DNA from 3 places in the Mesorhizobium sp. M0500 genome. Region 1 is predicted to be linked to each of the others. Evidence: predicted binding sites of a transcription regulator. Region 1 holds the regulator's gene; each other region holds the start of a gene.

The links. Region 1 encodes PhoB, which activates phosphate uptake and scavenging genes when phosphate is short. Its sites were predicted from a motif close to TGTCATNNANCTGTCAT; they were not measured.
Region 2: NKI70_RS17400 (esterase-like activity of phytase family protein) is a predicted target of PhoB. The motif match lies at 1,595-1,611, and genes of this name have one in related genera.
Region 3: NKI70_RS05750 (alkaline phosphatase D family protein) is a predicted target of PhoB. The motif match lies at 2,110-2,126, and genes of this name have one in related genera.

Annotation. Positions count from the first base shown of each region.
Region 1 is NZ_JAMYRB010000002.1:140,293-144,937, reverse strand. It holds gene pstB (phosphate ABC transporter ATP-binding protein PstB) at 1-619, shown strand, start outside; gene phoU (phosphate signaling complex protein PhoU) at 652-1,359, shown strand; gene phoB (phosphate regulon transcriptional regulator PhoB) at 1,376-2,065, shown strand; gene NKI70_RS04430 (ROK family protein) at 2,075-3,319, opposite strand; gene xylF (D-xylose ABC transporter substrate-binding protein) at 3,606-4,645, shown strand, end outside.
Region 2 is NZ_JAMYRB010000008.1:170,402-175,046, forward strand. It holds gene NKI70_RS17390 (sugar ABC transporter substrate-binding protein) at 1-432, opposite strand, end outside; gene NKI70_RS17395 (TIM barrel protein) at 475-1,464, opposite strand; gene NKI70_RS17400 (esterase-like activity of phytase family protein) at 1,712-3,190, shown strand; gene NKI70_RS17405 (L,D-transpeptidase) at 3,337-4,125, opposite strand; gene NKI70_RS17410 (MATE family efflux transporter) at 4,318-4,645, shown strand, end outside.
Region 3 is NZ_JAMYRB010000002.1:399,735-404,379, forward strand. It holds gene NKI70_RS05745 (hypothetical protein) at 120-401, shown strand; gene NKI70_RS05750 (alkaline phosphatase D family protein) at 448-2,037, opposite strand; gene NKI70_RS05755 (MFS transporter) at 2,320-3,603, opposite strand; gene NKI70_RS05760 (TetR/AcrR family transcriptional regulator) at 3,686-4,291, shown strand; gene NKI70_RS05765 (hypothetical protein) at 4,390-4,645, shown strand, end outside.

The sequences.
Region 1 (4,645 bases):
GCTGCGTGTGTTCAACCGCATCTATGAGCTCTACCCAAAACAGACGGCCGAGGGCCAGGTGCTGCTCGACGGCAAGAACATTCTCGACCGGTCGCAGGATCTCAACCTCCTCAGGACCAAGATCGGCATGGTGTTCCAGAAGCCGACGCCGTTCCCGATGTCGATCTACGAGAACATCGCCTTCGGCGTCAGGCTCTACGAGAACCTCGGCAAGTCCGAGATGGACGGCCGCGTCGAACAGGCGTTGAAGCGCGCCGCGCTGTGGAGCGAGGTCAAGGACAAGCTCAACGCCAGCGGCTTGAGCCTATCTGGCGGCCAGCAGCAGCGGCTCTGTATCGCCCGCACCGTGGCCGTGAAGCCGGAAGTCATTCTGCTCGACGAACCGGCTTCGGCCCTCGACCCGCTGTCGACTGCCAAGATCGAGGAACTGATCGACGAATTGCAAGCCGACTACACGATCGTCATCGTCACCCACAACATGCAGCAGGCGGCGCGCGTGTCGCGCCAGACCGCCTTCATGTATCTGGGTGAACTGGTCGAGTTCGACCGGACCGAGAAGATCTTCACGTCGCCCCGCGAGAAGCGCACGCAGGACTACATCACTGGCCGCTTCGGCTGAGCCGTTCCGATCATGCATATGAGGACAGGACCATGGGCGAACACACAGTCGCTTCTTTCGACGAGGATCTCGAGCAGATCAGCAAGCTGATCCGCGACATGGCCGACCTCGCCGGTTCGATGGTCGGCGGGGCGACCAAGGCCCTGTTGAATTCCGACAACGTGCTGGCGCAACGCGTCGTTTCCGACGACGCCATCATGGATGCGCGTCAACGCGAACTGGACGACCGCGCCATAACCCTGATCGCCAAACGCCAGCCGATGGCCCACGATCTTCGCCATGTGGTCGGAGCGATCCGCATGGCGGGCGACCTCGAACGCATCGGCGATCTTGCCAAGAATATCGCCAAGCGCGTGAGTGCGGTCGGCCTCAGCGCCACGCCGCGGGACCTGTCGCATTCCATCGACGCGATGGCGCAGCTGGTTCTCATCCAGGTGCAGGGTGTCATCGAGGAATATGCTGCAGGCGATGCGGCCGCGTTGGCCAAGCTGCGTGCCGCCGACGAGCGCATCGACGTCAAATACACGTCCGTGTTCCGCGAGCTCTTGACCTACATGATGGAAGATCCGCGCAACATCACCGCTTGCACGCACCTGCTGTTCTGCGCCAAGAATCTGGAGCGGATCGGCGACCATGTCACCAACATCGCCGAAAATGCGTATTATGTGCTGACCGGCGAGCAATTGCCGGTCAATCGTCCGAAGCAGGACGAAACGACAATGTCCGCACCGGTGACATGATGGGGGTGCCCAGCCGATGATCGCACCACGCATAATGGTGGTGGAGGACGAGGAGCCGTTGGGTGTGCTGCTCCGCTACAATCTCGAATCCGAAGGCTACCAGGTCGAGGTGGTGACACGCGGCGACGAAGCCGAGATCCGTTTGCAGGAGAATGTGCCCGACCTTTTGGTGCTCGACTGGATGATACCAGCGGTTTCCGGCATCGAGCTCTGTCGTCGGTTGCGGGTGCGCCCCGAAACCGAGCGGCTGCCGATCATCATGCTGACCGCGCGCGGCGAGGAGAGCGACCGGGTGCGCGGTCTTTCGACCGGCGCCGACGACTATCTGGTCAAACCGTTTTCGACACCGGAATTCATGGCCAGGGTCAAGGCGCTGCTGCGGCGCGCCAAGCCGGAAGTGCTGTCCAGCGTGCTGAAGGTAGGCGACATCGTGCTCGATCGCGAATCGCACAGGGTCTATCGCAAGAAGAGCGAAATCAGGCTCGGGCCGACCGAATTCCGGCTGCTCGAGTTCATGATGCGGCATCCGGGCCGTGTCTTCTCGCGCAGCCAGTTACTCGATAATGTCTGGGGCGAGACAATCTACATCGACGAACGCACCGTCGACGTGCATGTCGGGCGGCTGCGCAAAGCCGTCAACAACGGCCGGATGCCGGATGTCATCCGCACCATCCGCGGTGCCGGCTATGCGATCAGGGAAGATTGACCCGCCTGGTCAGGCTACGTTCTTTCTGACGCTGGGCCTCATTTGCGCGCCCGGCGCGAAAATCTCCTGGTCGACGAAGCTTAACGCCCGCATCGCGCAGCCTTCGCGGATCAGCGGCAATTCGTTCGGCTCTGTATCGAAGGAGATCGAGCCTGAATGCTGGCCGCCGGCGGTCTGGGCGATTGCCTTCCGCATGGCCGGCTCGATCAGATCGAAGGCGGCGGCACTGGCGCCGACCATCGCGACCGGTGCCGGATCGATCAGCGCGAACAGCGAGCCGAGACCGAAACCCAGCGCTTCGCCGGCCTTGCGGTAGGCCTCGCGTTCCGGCCCATCTTTCTCGCGCGCCCGGGCCGCCAGTGCTCGCATGTCGGCGTCGCTGACGTCGGCGATCGGTTCGCTTTCTTCGCTCATCTGCCTGGCGTTGCGCCAGATGGCGTAGTTGCCGGCATAGGCCTCGATGCAGCCGCGCCGCCCGCAACGGCAGAGCGCGCCGCCCGGACGATGGATCATGTGGCCAAATTCGCCACCCGAGGAATGCGTCCCGGTGAACAGTTCGCCCTTCAGCACCAGCCCCATGCCGATGCCATGCGAAAGCAGGATGGCGATGAAGTCGTCGCGATAGCGATCCGGATTGCGCCAGCGCAAAGCCACCGCCATCATGTTGCAGTCGTTCTCCACCGTTGCCGGGATGCCGAATTCGTCCTCCAGCATGTCGGCAAAGGCGATGTCGGTCTGCGGCGTGATCGGCGACCACAGCATGGCGCGTGCAGGGGAGTCGGTAATGCCCTGAATCGCCAGGGCGATGCGGGCGACACTGCGGACGTCAAGGTCTGGATCCTGCAGCCGGCGCCGGACGATGGCCATGCATTCACGGATCAGCTCGTCGCGCGGCATGGTCAGCGTGTCCAGCCGGCGCTGTTCCTCGGCGACCACCTGTCCCGTATAGTCGATAATGGCGGCCGACAGGAAATTCAGCGACAACACCACGGTCAGCACCGCCGCCGCTTCCGGGTTGAGGGCGAGGCCGACCTGCGGACGACCGCGTTTCAACGAAACGGGCTCACTTGCCTTGCTCTCGGCGAGGATGCCTTCCCGTATCAGGTCGGAAGAGATCGCCGATATGGTCGAATGACTGAGGCCGGTAGTAGCTGCGATCTCAGTACGCGATGGCTGGCCGGCCCGGCGCACCGCCGAGATCACCATCGCCCGGTTGCGCCGGCGCAAATCGTCATGGCGGATTCCGACCGACATTGTTTTGCTTTCCTCCCGGTTGCCGCGGCCGCTCATGAACCGGAAGCCGTCGGTAATGTCCGACAAATAGTGTCGGACGCAGGCAAATAGTGTCAGATGCAGGTGGCGCTGTCATCGTTTATTCCGACGCTCGAAAAAACTCGCAGAGTCATCAAAATCCATCAGAATCGATGTTGACAGCAGCCGGAGATCGGGCCAGTATTTTTTCGAGGCTCGAAAAAATTAGAGCTTCTAAGCTGGTCTTTGAGCCAATTGGTCACGCCGTACGCGGCGCAGGGAGGATATGATGAAGAAATTCACGACCGCCATTCTGGCGGGTGTCGCCATGACGCTGGCGCTGGCGTCGGTGGCGCAGGCTAAAGACAAGGTCATCGGCGTTTCCTGGTCGAACTTCCAGGAAGAGCGCTGGAAGACCGACGAGGCCGCAATGAAGGCGGCCATTGAGGCCGCAGGCGACAAGTATATTTCCGCCGACGCACAGTCCAACCCCGGCAAGCAGCTCACCGACGTCGAGAGCCTGATCTCGCAGGGCGCCAGCGCACTGATCATCCTGGCGCAGGACGCCTCGGCCATCGGGCCGGCCGTGCAGAAGGCACTGGACGAAGGCATCCCGGTCGTCGGCTATGACCGGCTGATCGAGAACAAGGACGTGTTCTATCTGACCTTCGACAACAAGGAAGTCGGCCGCATGCAGGCCCGCGAAGTCTTCAAGGTGAAGCCGGAAGGCAACTACGTCTTCATCAAGGGTTCGGGTTCCGATCCGAATGCCGATTTCCTGTTTGCCGGTTCGATGGAGGTGCTGAAGGAGGCCATTGACGGCGGCAAGATCAAGAATGTCGGCGAGGCCTATACGGACGGCTGGCTGCCGGCCAACGCTCAGAAGAACATGGAACAGTTCCTGACCGCCAACGACAACAAGGTCGATGCCGTGGTCGCCGCTAATGACGGCACTGCCGGCGGCGTCGTCGCCGCGCTGACGGCGCAAGGGCTGGCCGGATCGGTTCCGGTTTCGGGCCAGGACGGCGACCACGCCGCGCTGAACCGCATCGCGCTCGGCACACAGACCGTGTCGGTGTGGAAGGATGCGCGCGAGCTCGGCAAGAATGCCGCCGAGATCGCCTCGCAACTGGCCGACGGCAAGCAGATGACCGACATTGCCGGCGTGAAGGATTTCACCACGCCCGGCGGCAATACCGTCAAGTCGTTGTTCCTGACCCCGGTCGCCATCACCAAGGACAACCTCAACGTCGTCATCGACGCCGGCTGGATCAAGAAAGAAGAGGTCTGCGCCGGGGTGACGGCTGGCACTGTTGCAGTCTGCAACTG
Region 2 (4,645 bases), on a different contig from region 1:
GACGTTGACCACCGGCACATTGGCGGCCTTGGCCTGTTCCATGATCGGCTGCAGGTTGGAGTCGGTCTGCGGCGAAACGAGCAGCACGTTGTAGCCTTGCGTGACCAGGCCTTCGGCGATGGTGAGCTGGCCGAGCTGGTCGCCCTCGCTCTGCGCCGCCTGGTAGACCACGGGCACGCCGGTGCGGTCGCCGAACGATTTGTAGCCCTCTCCCAGCGAACGCCAGTATTCGTTGGTCAGCGTCTTGGAGACCGCACCCGCCTTGGTGCCCTCGGGCAGCTTGGGGAAAGCCCCGAACTTGGCCTCGACCTGCGACCAGTCGATGCGATCCTTCTCGGTGTCGGAATTGAGCGGCGCGAGGTCCGCGGAAAACGACGAGCCTATAGACAGCGCCATCAGGGCAGCGGTGGCGGTGGCAAGCAGAAATTTCATGGTCTTTCCTCCCTGGTTGAAAACGGCGATGGCGCCGGAGCTTCAGCTGTCCGGCCCGAGCATGGCTTCCTGGATGATGGCCTGCGAGGCGACCGCGTCCTGACGGTCGACGGCAGTGGACAGGCGATTGTCCTTTTCCAGCCGATCGACGACGCGCAGCATGCGCTTGACGGTCGCGATGTTGACTTCGCATTCGTGGACCGGATCGAGCCCGGTCATGTCGGGGAACGTGTCGAAGTAGATGGCACCGGCGTAGCCGTCGCGGCGGATCTGCCTGAGCAGCTCGATCGTCTGCAGCGTATGCACCGCGCCGACCATCAAGCCGTCGTCGCGCTTGGCGTAGCCATCGTTGAGATGCACGCCGAGCAGCTTGCTATGACGCGCCACAAGTGCTGCGGCAAAGGCCGGCTGCTCGTCGGCATAGAGCACATGGGCGAAATCGAGCGTCACGCCGAGATTGGGCAGGCCGATCTCACGGATCGCCAGCAAAGTCGTCGCCGCGTCGGGCATCAGGCTGTAAGAGCGCGGCTCGTTGGGCTTGTACTCCAGGCTGATCTGGCAATCGGGGTCATGCGCCGAAACTTCACGAATTCCATCGATTTCGTGTTGCCAGAGCGTCGCATAATCGGCCTGGAAAGCATAATCGAAGCCATCCTGCCCGAGCCACAGCGTCATCAGGCTGGCGCCAGCCTCGCGCGCGGCGTCGATCCCGGCCTTGGTCATGTCGATGGCCTCGCGGCGAACGGCCGGATCCGGATTGGTGAAGGCGCCGAGCTTGAAGGCCGGGTTGGAGTAGTAGCGCATGGCGAAACCATTGATGGAAAGCCCGAGATCGCCGAGTTTGCGCGCCATTTCCGCAGGATTTTCATCGACATGGTCGGGAAAGTTGAGGTCGAGATCGGTCAACTCTGCAACCTTCGCCGTACGTGCCGCCATTTGCAGCATGGACGGTTTGCCGACAAGATCGGGCCACTCGGCCTGTGGCCGCGAGGCAAAGGAATTGAGGCGGGTGGCGAAACGGCAGACTGTCATCGGTGACCTTTCATCGTCATGACTTCACATAAAAACGATCATTTGTAAAGTTGCTAATTGTGTTCTCGGCGGCGGCGGATTCGCCATGCCCAGCCAGTTGCCACCACGCTGGGACAAGCAAGCGCGGCACTGTCACGCAAGTATCATGTTCGCATCCTAGATCGCTTCTCCGAAGGCTTTCGCGGCATCCTCGATGCGACGCGGCGCTTTTCGGGCCCCGGCAGCTTTGTCTCAAAAGAGGATATCCATGAAAAACCTGCACCGAACCGCGTCCCTCGCCGTCGCGCTGGCGATGTTCACCGCCTTGACGCCGGCCTTGGCTGAAAACGCCGCGACCGTCGGCGGCGTCAGCTTCGTCAACAAGGGCCTGGTCGGTGTCGGCCGCATCCCGGCCAGCCAGAAGGACAAGTTCGGCGAGACGTTTGGCTCGGGCTCGGGCATGTCGATCGACGCTGCCGGCTGGACGCATGGCGCCGATGGCTACAAGGGCTCGTTATGGCTGCTGCCGGATCGCGGCTACAATGTCGTCGGCACCACCGATTACCGTCCGCGCCTCAACACGATCGCCATCGAGTTCGCCCCGATCGCGCCGGGTGCGGCACCGGCCACCGGCCAGGAACAATCGGGCCTCAAGGCGACGCTTGCCGACACCATGCTTTTGACCGACGACAAGGGCGCCGACGCAACCGGGCTCGATCCGCTCAACGGCGTGCGTGCCGCGACCGACGACATGCCGATCCTGCCCGAAGCCAACGGCAAGCTCGCGCTCGATAACGAAGCGATCGCACGGCTGCCCGACGGCACGATGTTCATCTCGGACGAATACGGTCCGAACATCTACCGCTTCTCCGCCGATGGGCGTCTGATGTCGGCAACGCAGCCGCCGGCGGCGCTTGTCCCGATGCGTCACGGGACGCCAAACTTTGCTTCCAACAATCCGGGACCTGGCGCGGCAGACCCAGATCCGAAGGATCCCGAAACCGGCCGTCAGAACAACCAGGGCCTCGAAGGCATGGCGCTGACGCCGGACGGGAAGTTCCTGATTGCCGTGCTGCAGTCGGCCCCAAGGCAGGATGGCGGCGATTCCGCCTCGACGCGCCAGAACACGCGCGTGCTGGTCTACGATGCCTCGGATCCCGGCCAGCTCAAGCTCGCGCATGAATATGTCGTGCCCCTGCCGGTGTTCACCGATGCCAAGGGCAAAACCAAGATCGCCGCGCAGAGTGAAATCGTGGCGCTGTCGGACAAGACCTTCCTGATGCTGGCGCGCGACAGCGGCAACGGCCAGGGGCTGAAGGGCGACACCTCGCTCCATCGCGAGATCAGCGTCGTCGATGTGTCGGCGGCAACCGACATCGCCGGCACAGAGTTCGACAAGGACAAGCCGCTGGCGCCCAAGGGTGAGCTCGATCCATCGGTGACGCCGGCCAAGCTGACGCCGTTCATCGACATCAACGACAAGAGCGAGCTCGGCCGCTTCGGGTTGCACAATGGCGCGCCCAACGACCGCAACAACCTTTCGGAGAAATGGGAGGCGATGTCGGTGGTGAGCGTCCTCGATCCAAAGCTGCCCGACGACTATTTCCTGTTCGTCGCCAATGACAATGACTTCCTCACGCAGGACGGCTTCCAGGTCGGCGCGGCCTACAAGGCCGAGGATGGCGCCGATGTCGACACCATGTTCCTGGTCTATCAGGTCACGCTCCCAGGCCTCACCGGGAAGTAGCGGCAGCCATACAGGCGGAGGCGCCGAACGCGTCCGCCTGAGCTGGCGCGATTGAACGGTCGTGCCCCTTCAGTTGCGGCTCGCCCGCGAAAAGACGGTGTCCTAAGCATCGCAAAACCTGCGACTGACGATCCAGTCGAAGGCACTTACCTCAACATCTCCGCGTCCCTTGGCACGCCTGCATCGATCGGCTCGGCCGTCCTGTTTGACACGGCGGCGATCTTCCCGGCGGCCGACAGGTTCGGGCGCACGAAGACCGGCACGACGCCATCGACGCGGCTGTAGAGGTCGATAATGTCCTGATTCATGAAGCGCACACAGCCGGAGGAAGCGTTCTTCCCGATGGAATCCCACTCCGGCGTGCCGTGCAGCCTGTACATCGTGTCCTTGCCGTCACGGAAGAGATACAGCGCGCGGGCACCAAGCGGGCTCTGCGGGCCGGGCGGCATGCCGTCCTTGTATTTCGCCAGTTCCGGCCGGCGTTGGATCATTTCCGGCGGCGGCGTCCAGACCGGCCACTTCTTTCTCGCCTGAACCACGGCGCTGCCGGTCCATCCGAAACCGGCCTTGCCGAGGCTGACGCCATAGCGAATTGCCTTGCCGCCGTCGCGCACCAGATAGAGGAAGTGCTCGGAAGTATCGACGACGATCGTGCCGGGTTTTTCTCCAGTCGGGTCGGCCACGATTTGACGCACGAATTTCGGATCGACCTTGGCTACCGGAATTGCCGGCAGTTGATAGCCCTCGTCGATGCGCGCGGCATACATGCTTGCGGCATCGCCGAGAGCCGGATCGCTTGGTGCCGCGGGCACCGGCGGCGCCGCCACGTCCGTCGTGGTGCACGACGAAAGAGCCACGGAGGCCGCGCCCAGAGCGGATGCACCAAGAAAGGCGCGCCGGTTCAGGCGCTCAAAAAACAACGGAATATCGGACATGAGCCCCCCGGCTTACCGATGAGATCCAGGAAAATGCGGCCCCACGCGTGTGGGATCAATATACGATTCCGAAAGGTTTGAGAAATGCTTAGATCAAGGCACGCCAGGCGGAATTTACAGCGCCGCATCGACCTCTCCCGTTAAATCGGCAATCATTGCGGACTCAGACAAGCCTTCGCCGAGTTGCCTGCCATGGACGACAACATGCCCCCGCGCCGGCAGACCGGCGACCTCACCAGTGGGCCTATCCCGCGCACCCTTTTGCTGTTTGCCCTGCCGGTGCTCGGCTCCAATGTGCTGCAGTCGCTCAACGGCTCGATAAATGCCGTGTGGGTCGGCCGTTTCCTCGGTGAAGCGGCGCTGACCGCCACGTCCAATGCCAACCTCGTGCTGTTTCTCATCCTCGGCACCGTCTTCGGCATCGGCATGGCGGCGACCATCCTGGTCGCACAATCCGTCGGCGCTCGTGACCTGCCCGAAGCCCGGCGCATCGTCGGAACCAGCGCCACCTTCTTCTTCC
Region 3 (4,645 bases), 260 kb from region 1:
CGCAATTGCGAAAGAGGAGGCGAGCCACCAAATAAAGTCACCAAATCTTAAATGTCTTGGTGTGAAGTGGAATTATTAACCAAGGCGGAACCTTTCATGGTCCGGACAGTTCGAATTTCATGATCGAGATAGGCATCAAACTCCGGCCGATTTTGGCATGTACCGCGCTCGCCGTCCTCCTCGCGGCCGGCGCGGCGCAGTCGGCGGCGTCGTTCAAGGAGACGCGGTCTGCTTTGCCGTCCGACAAGCCGTCGGCGGAGCAGCTTTTTGCCGATGCTCCCGATGGCGTCGATCCGGTGGTGACCGGGCCGGTCAGCGCCGCCTTCAAGCAGCGGCAGCAAAATGCCGGATGCGACAGCGCCGTCTGGCCCAACATTCCCGTCGTCTGCTATCCCGATTGATATACGCCCTACCCTCGGGCTGGCCCGAGGGTAGTGGCGCCGTCGCTCACGCCGACCGCACCGGATCGAGCGTGACCTTGTCGAGCGTGACCTTGTAGAGTTCGCTGTCGTCGCGATCCATCAGCCGCACCGTCAACTGCTCGGTGGCGCCATCGATTTCGACGAGCCCGAAGAACTGCAGGCCGGCCGAAGGCGCCAGGTTTTGACCCTGTTCGGCAGTTGGTGCCTTTATGAACTTCAGCTCCGGGCCGAATGTCATATCGAAACCATTAGGCCCGAACGTGCCGGAATGGATCGGACCCGAAACGAATTCCCAAAACGGATTGAAGTCCTGGAACTGCGCCTTGTCCGGATTGTAGTAATGCGCGGCTGTGTAATGCACGTCTGCGGTGAGCCAGACAGTGTTGCTGATACCCGCATTCTTTATATAGCGAAGAAGGTCGGCAATTTCCAGCTCACGCCCTTTGGCCGGGCCATTGTCGCCATTGCTGACCGCCTCGGCCCCTACCTTCTTGGTGCCGTCGTTCCAGACGACGAGGCCGAGCGGCATGTCGGCGGCGATGATTTTCCAGGTTGCGTTGGAATTCGCCAGTTCACGCTTCAGCCATTTGATCTGCTGTTCACCGAGGATGCGCGATTGCGGCGTCATCGTCTCCTGCATATCCGGACCGTTGGGGCCGCGGTAGGAACGCATGTCGAGGAAGAACACGTCGAGCAGCGGACCATAGGCGATCTTGCGGTAGACGCGGCCGGGCTCCGACGGCTCGTAACGGATCGTCGTCATTTCGTGGAAGGCGCGCGCCGCACGTGCCGTCAGCACATGGATGGATTTTTCAGTGTAGCGATCGTCGGCGCTCAGGTCCTTCGAGTCCGACCAGTTGTTCAGCACCTCGTGGTCATCCCACTGATAGAAGGTCGGACAGATGGCGCTGAGCGCCAGCACATGCCTGTCCATCATGTTGTATTTCCACTGCGCCCGGTATTCGTCCAGCGTCTCGGCAACCTTGCGCTTCTCGTCGATCAGCACTTTGTTTTTCCACTTGCCGCCGTTGGGCAGGTCGACCTCGTCCTTCATCGCACCATCGGCATAGATCGTATCGCCCGAATGCAGGAAGAAGTCGGGCGTGTGCTTGGCAATGGTGGCGTAGGTCTTCATGCCGGTCTCGTCGATGCCCCAGCCTTGGCCGGCGGTGTCGCCCGACCAAGCAAAGCGAATGTCGCGCTTCGAGGCAGGTGCCGTGCGGAAGCGGCCCACGACCGGCTCGGAAACGGCGTTGATGTCGGCAAGATCGGCCGCGACCATGCGGTAGAAGATGTCCTGGTCGGAGGCGAGATCGGTAAGCAGCCGCTTCACCGTATAATCGCTGGCCGGCGAGGTATCGAGCGGCGCCAGGCGGACGGCATTGGTGAAGCTTTCGGTCGGCGACACCTCGAACATGACGCGCGACGGCCGGTCGGTGCGTGTCCAGACCATGCCGCTGGTGGCGTCGACGTCGCCGGACTGGATGCCATGGGTGAAAGCCGGGCGCTGATTGGCGCGCGAGTAATAGGGAAGCGCCAGGCCCGAGGCGCCGACCAGGCCAACGGCGCTGGCCGACGTGACGAAAGCGCGCCGCGTCATCGAAATCTTGTTCATGGCTGTCTCCTGGATGGCATTGAACGTCGCCGCCAAGCTCCAGCTTCAATGTTTCAGGCACATTTCGAAACGATGAAGGTTTCGTAACAACCAACAGGAGCGCTAGCTCTTTCCTTCTCCCCTTGTGGGAGAAGGTGGATTGGCGCGCAGCGCCAAGACGGTTGAGGGGTGCTGGACGGAGTGCCGGCGGTTCCAAGCTGGAACACCCCTCATCCGGCCGAGCTTCGCTCGGCCACCTTCTCCCACAAGGGGAGAAGGGAAAGCCGCACCGTTGGCGCACCCCTAAGCCGCTTGCGGTTCCGGGTCGAACGCCTGGCGGCTGGTGTTGATCAGCAGCGAAATGCAGGCGGCGGCAATCGCGGTCATGCCTGCTATCATGAAGGCAAGCTCGTAATTGCCTTGCAGCTCGCGCATGGTGCCGCCGAAGAAGGCCGCTGTCGCGGCGCCAACCTGATGGCCTGCGACGATCCAGCCGAAGACGATCGGCCCGCTGCGGTCGCCGAACGCCTCGTTGGAAAGCTTGAGCGTCGGCGGCACCGTGGCGATCCAGTCCAGTCCGTAAAACACGGCGAAGATGATCAGGCTGGTCGCCGAGAAGCCGGAATAGGGCAAATAGATCAGCGACAGGCCGCGAATACCGTAATAGACGCCGAGCAGCTTGCGCGGGTCGAAACGGTCGGTGAGCCAGCCCGACAGCGTCGTGCCGATAAGATCGAAGATGCCCATCATCGAGAGCAGGCCTGCAGCCTGCACTTCGCCAATGCCCATATCGCCGCAAAAGGCGATCAGGTGAGTGCCGACCAACCCGTTGGTGGTGAAGCCGCAGACGAAGAAAGTGGCGAACAGATACCAGAACACGCGCGTGCCGGCGGCGCGGCGCAGCGTGCTCAGCGTGTGCGAAAGGAAATTGCCTTGCGAGGCTGGCGGCACCGGCGGCACGTCGTCGGCATCGGCGCCATAGCGGACCATGCCGATCGACGCCGGGCGCTCCGGCACCAGCATATAGACCAGCGGCACCAGGCAGGCGGTGGCCACGGCAATGGCGATGGCGACCGGCTTCCAGCCGCCCGACTGGGCGAGCGAGGCGAGCAGCGGCAGGAAGACCAGCAGCCCGGTGGCACTGGACGCCGACATCAGTCCCATCACCAAGCCGCGATTGGTCTTGAACCAGCGGTTGACGATGGTCGCGCCGAGCACGGTGGCGACGGCGCCCGAGCTGACGCCGGAAAACACGCCCCAGGTGAGGAGCAGATGCCACGGTTTGGTCATCAACAGGCTGAGCGCGGTCGATCCCGACATCAACAGCAGCGCGGCAAGCAAGGTGCGGCGCAGCCCGATCCGCTCCATCAGCGCCGCGGCAAACGGCCCGGTCAGGCCATAGAGGAAGATGCCGGTGGCCGCCGCCAGCGACACCACGTCGCGCCGCCAGCCGAAACTGTTCTCCAGCGGCAGCATCATGACTGCCGGCGCCGAACGCAGGCCCGCTGCGATCAGCAGGCAAAGGAAGATGACGGCGACCACTACGAAAGCGTAGCGCTGGCCAAACGGGCGGGATTGAGCTATCATGTTACTGACCGGTACGTTGCGGGAGCGCGAAACATACGTACCGACCGGTAACATTGTCAACCAGCTAACCGGCAGACCAGGCATGAAAAGCATTGAACCAACGATCAAGGCGAATGACGCACCCCCGCCTCGCGCCGCCGAACGGATTCTCCAGGTGGCGCGAGACCTGTTCTACCGGCAAGGCATCAGGGCGATCGGCGTCGACGAGATCGTGCGGCGTGCCGGCGTCACCAAGCCCAGCCTCTACCGCAGCTTTCCGTCCAAGGATGAGCTGGCCGCATCCTATCTTCGGCACTATGACCTCGAATTCTGGGAGCGCTTCGACGAGGCGGTGAATGCCCATCCCGGCGATCCGCGCGCGCAGATCGTCGCCTTCCTGACGCGTGTCGGCAAGCGTACGCAAAAGCCCGACTATCGCGGCTGCGGCATGACCAATGCCGCGGTCGAATATCCCGAACATGGCCATCCGGCCCGTGTGGTGAGCGAGGCCAACAAGCAGGAATTGCGCCGGCGCTTGCGTGCCATGGCGGCAGAGATGGGCGCCGGCGACGCCGACACGCTGGGCGACGGGCTGCTGCTCCTGATCGAGGGCGCCTATATCAGCGGCCAGCTGTTCGGTGTCGGCGGGCCGGCGCAGTCGGTGGCCCGCAACGCCGATCTTCTGATAGAGGCAAGTTTGAAGAAATAGTGTTCCGTTTTACCAGACCACTGTGCGCAGCCTGACTTCCTCTAGGCTGCTGCTAAATTTGACGGTACGCTGCGCCCCCCGAACTGAGTTGTTCCGCCATGCGCGCTCTCTTGATCCCGCTTGCCCTCGCCGGTTTCTGCCAGGCGGCCCGGGCCGGCGACATATCCAGCGTCTATACCGATCTCGATTGGGAGAAGGACTGCGTCACCTATGCCCAAGCGGAAGAAGGCGACGGGGACTGGGCCGATCTCGCCTGTTCGGGCTACCGCGGTTACCCGGTGCTGGTTTCCTACGACGATGCGCGGGAATCGCTGTTCTACGGCTTTCCACCTGGCGATATGACCACGGTCTGGG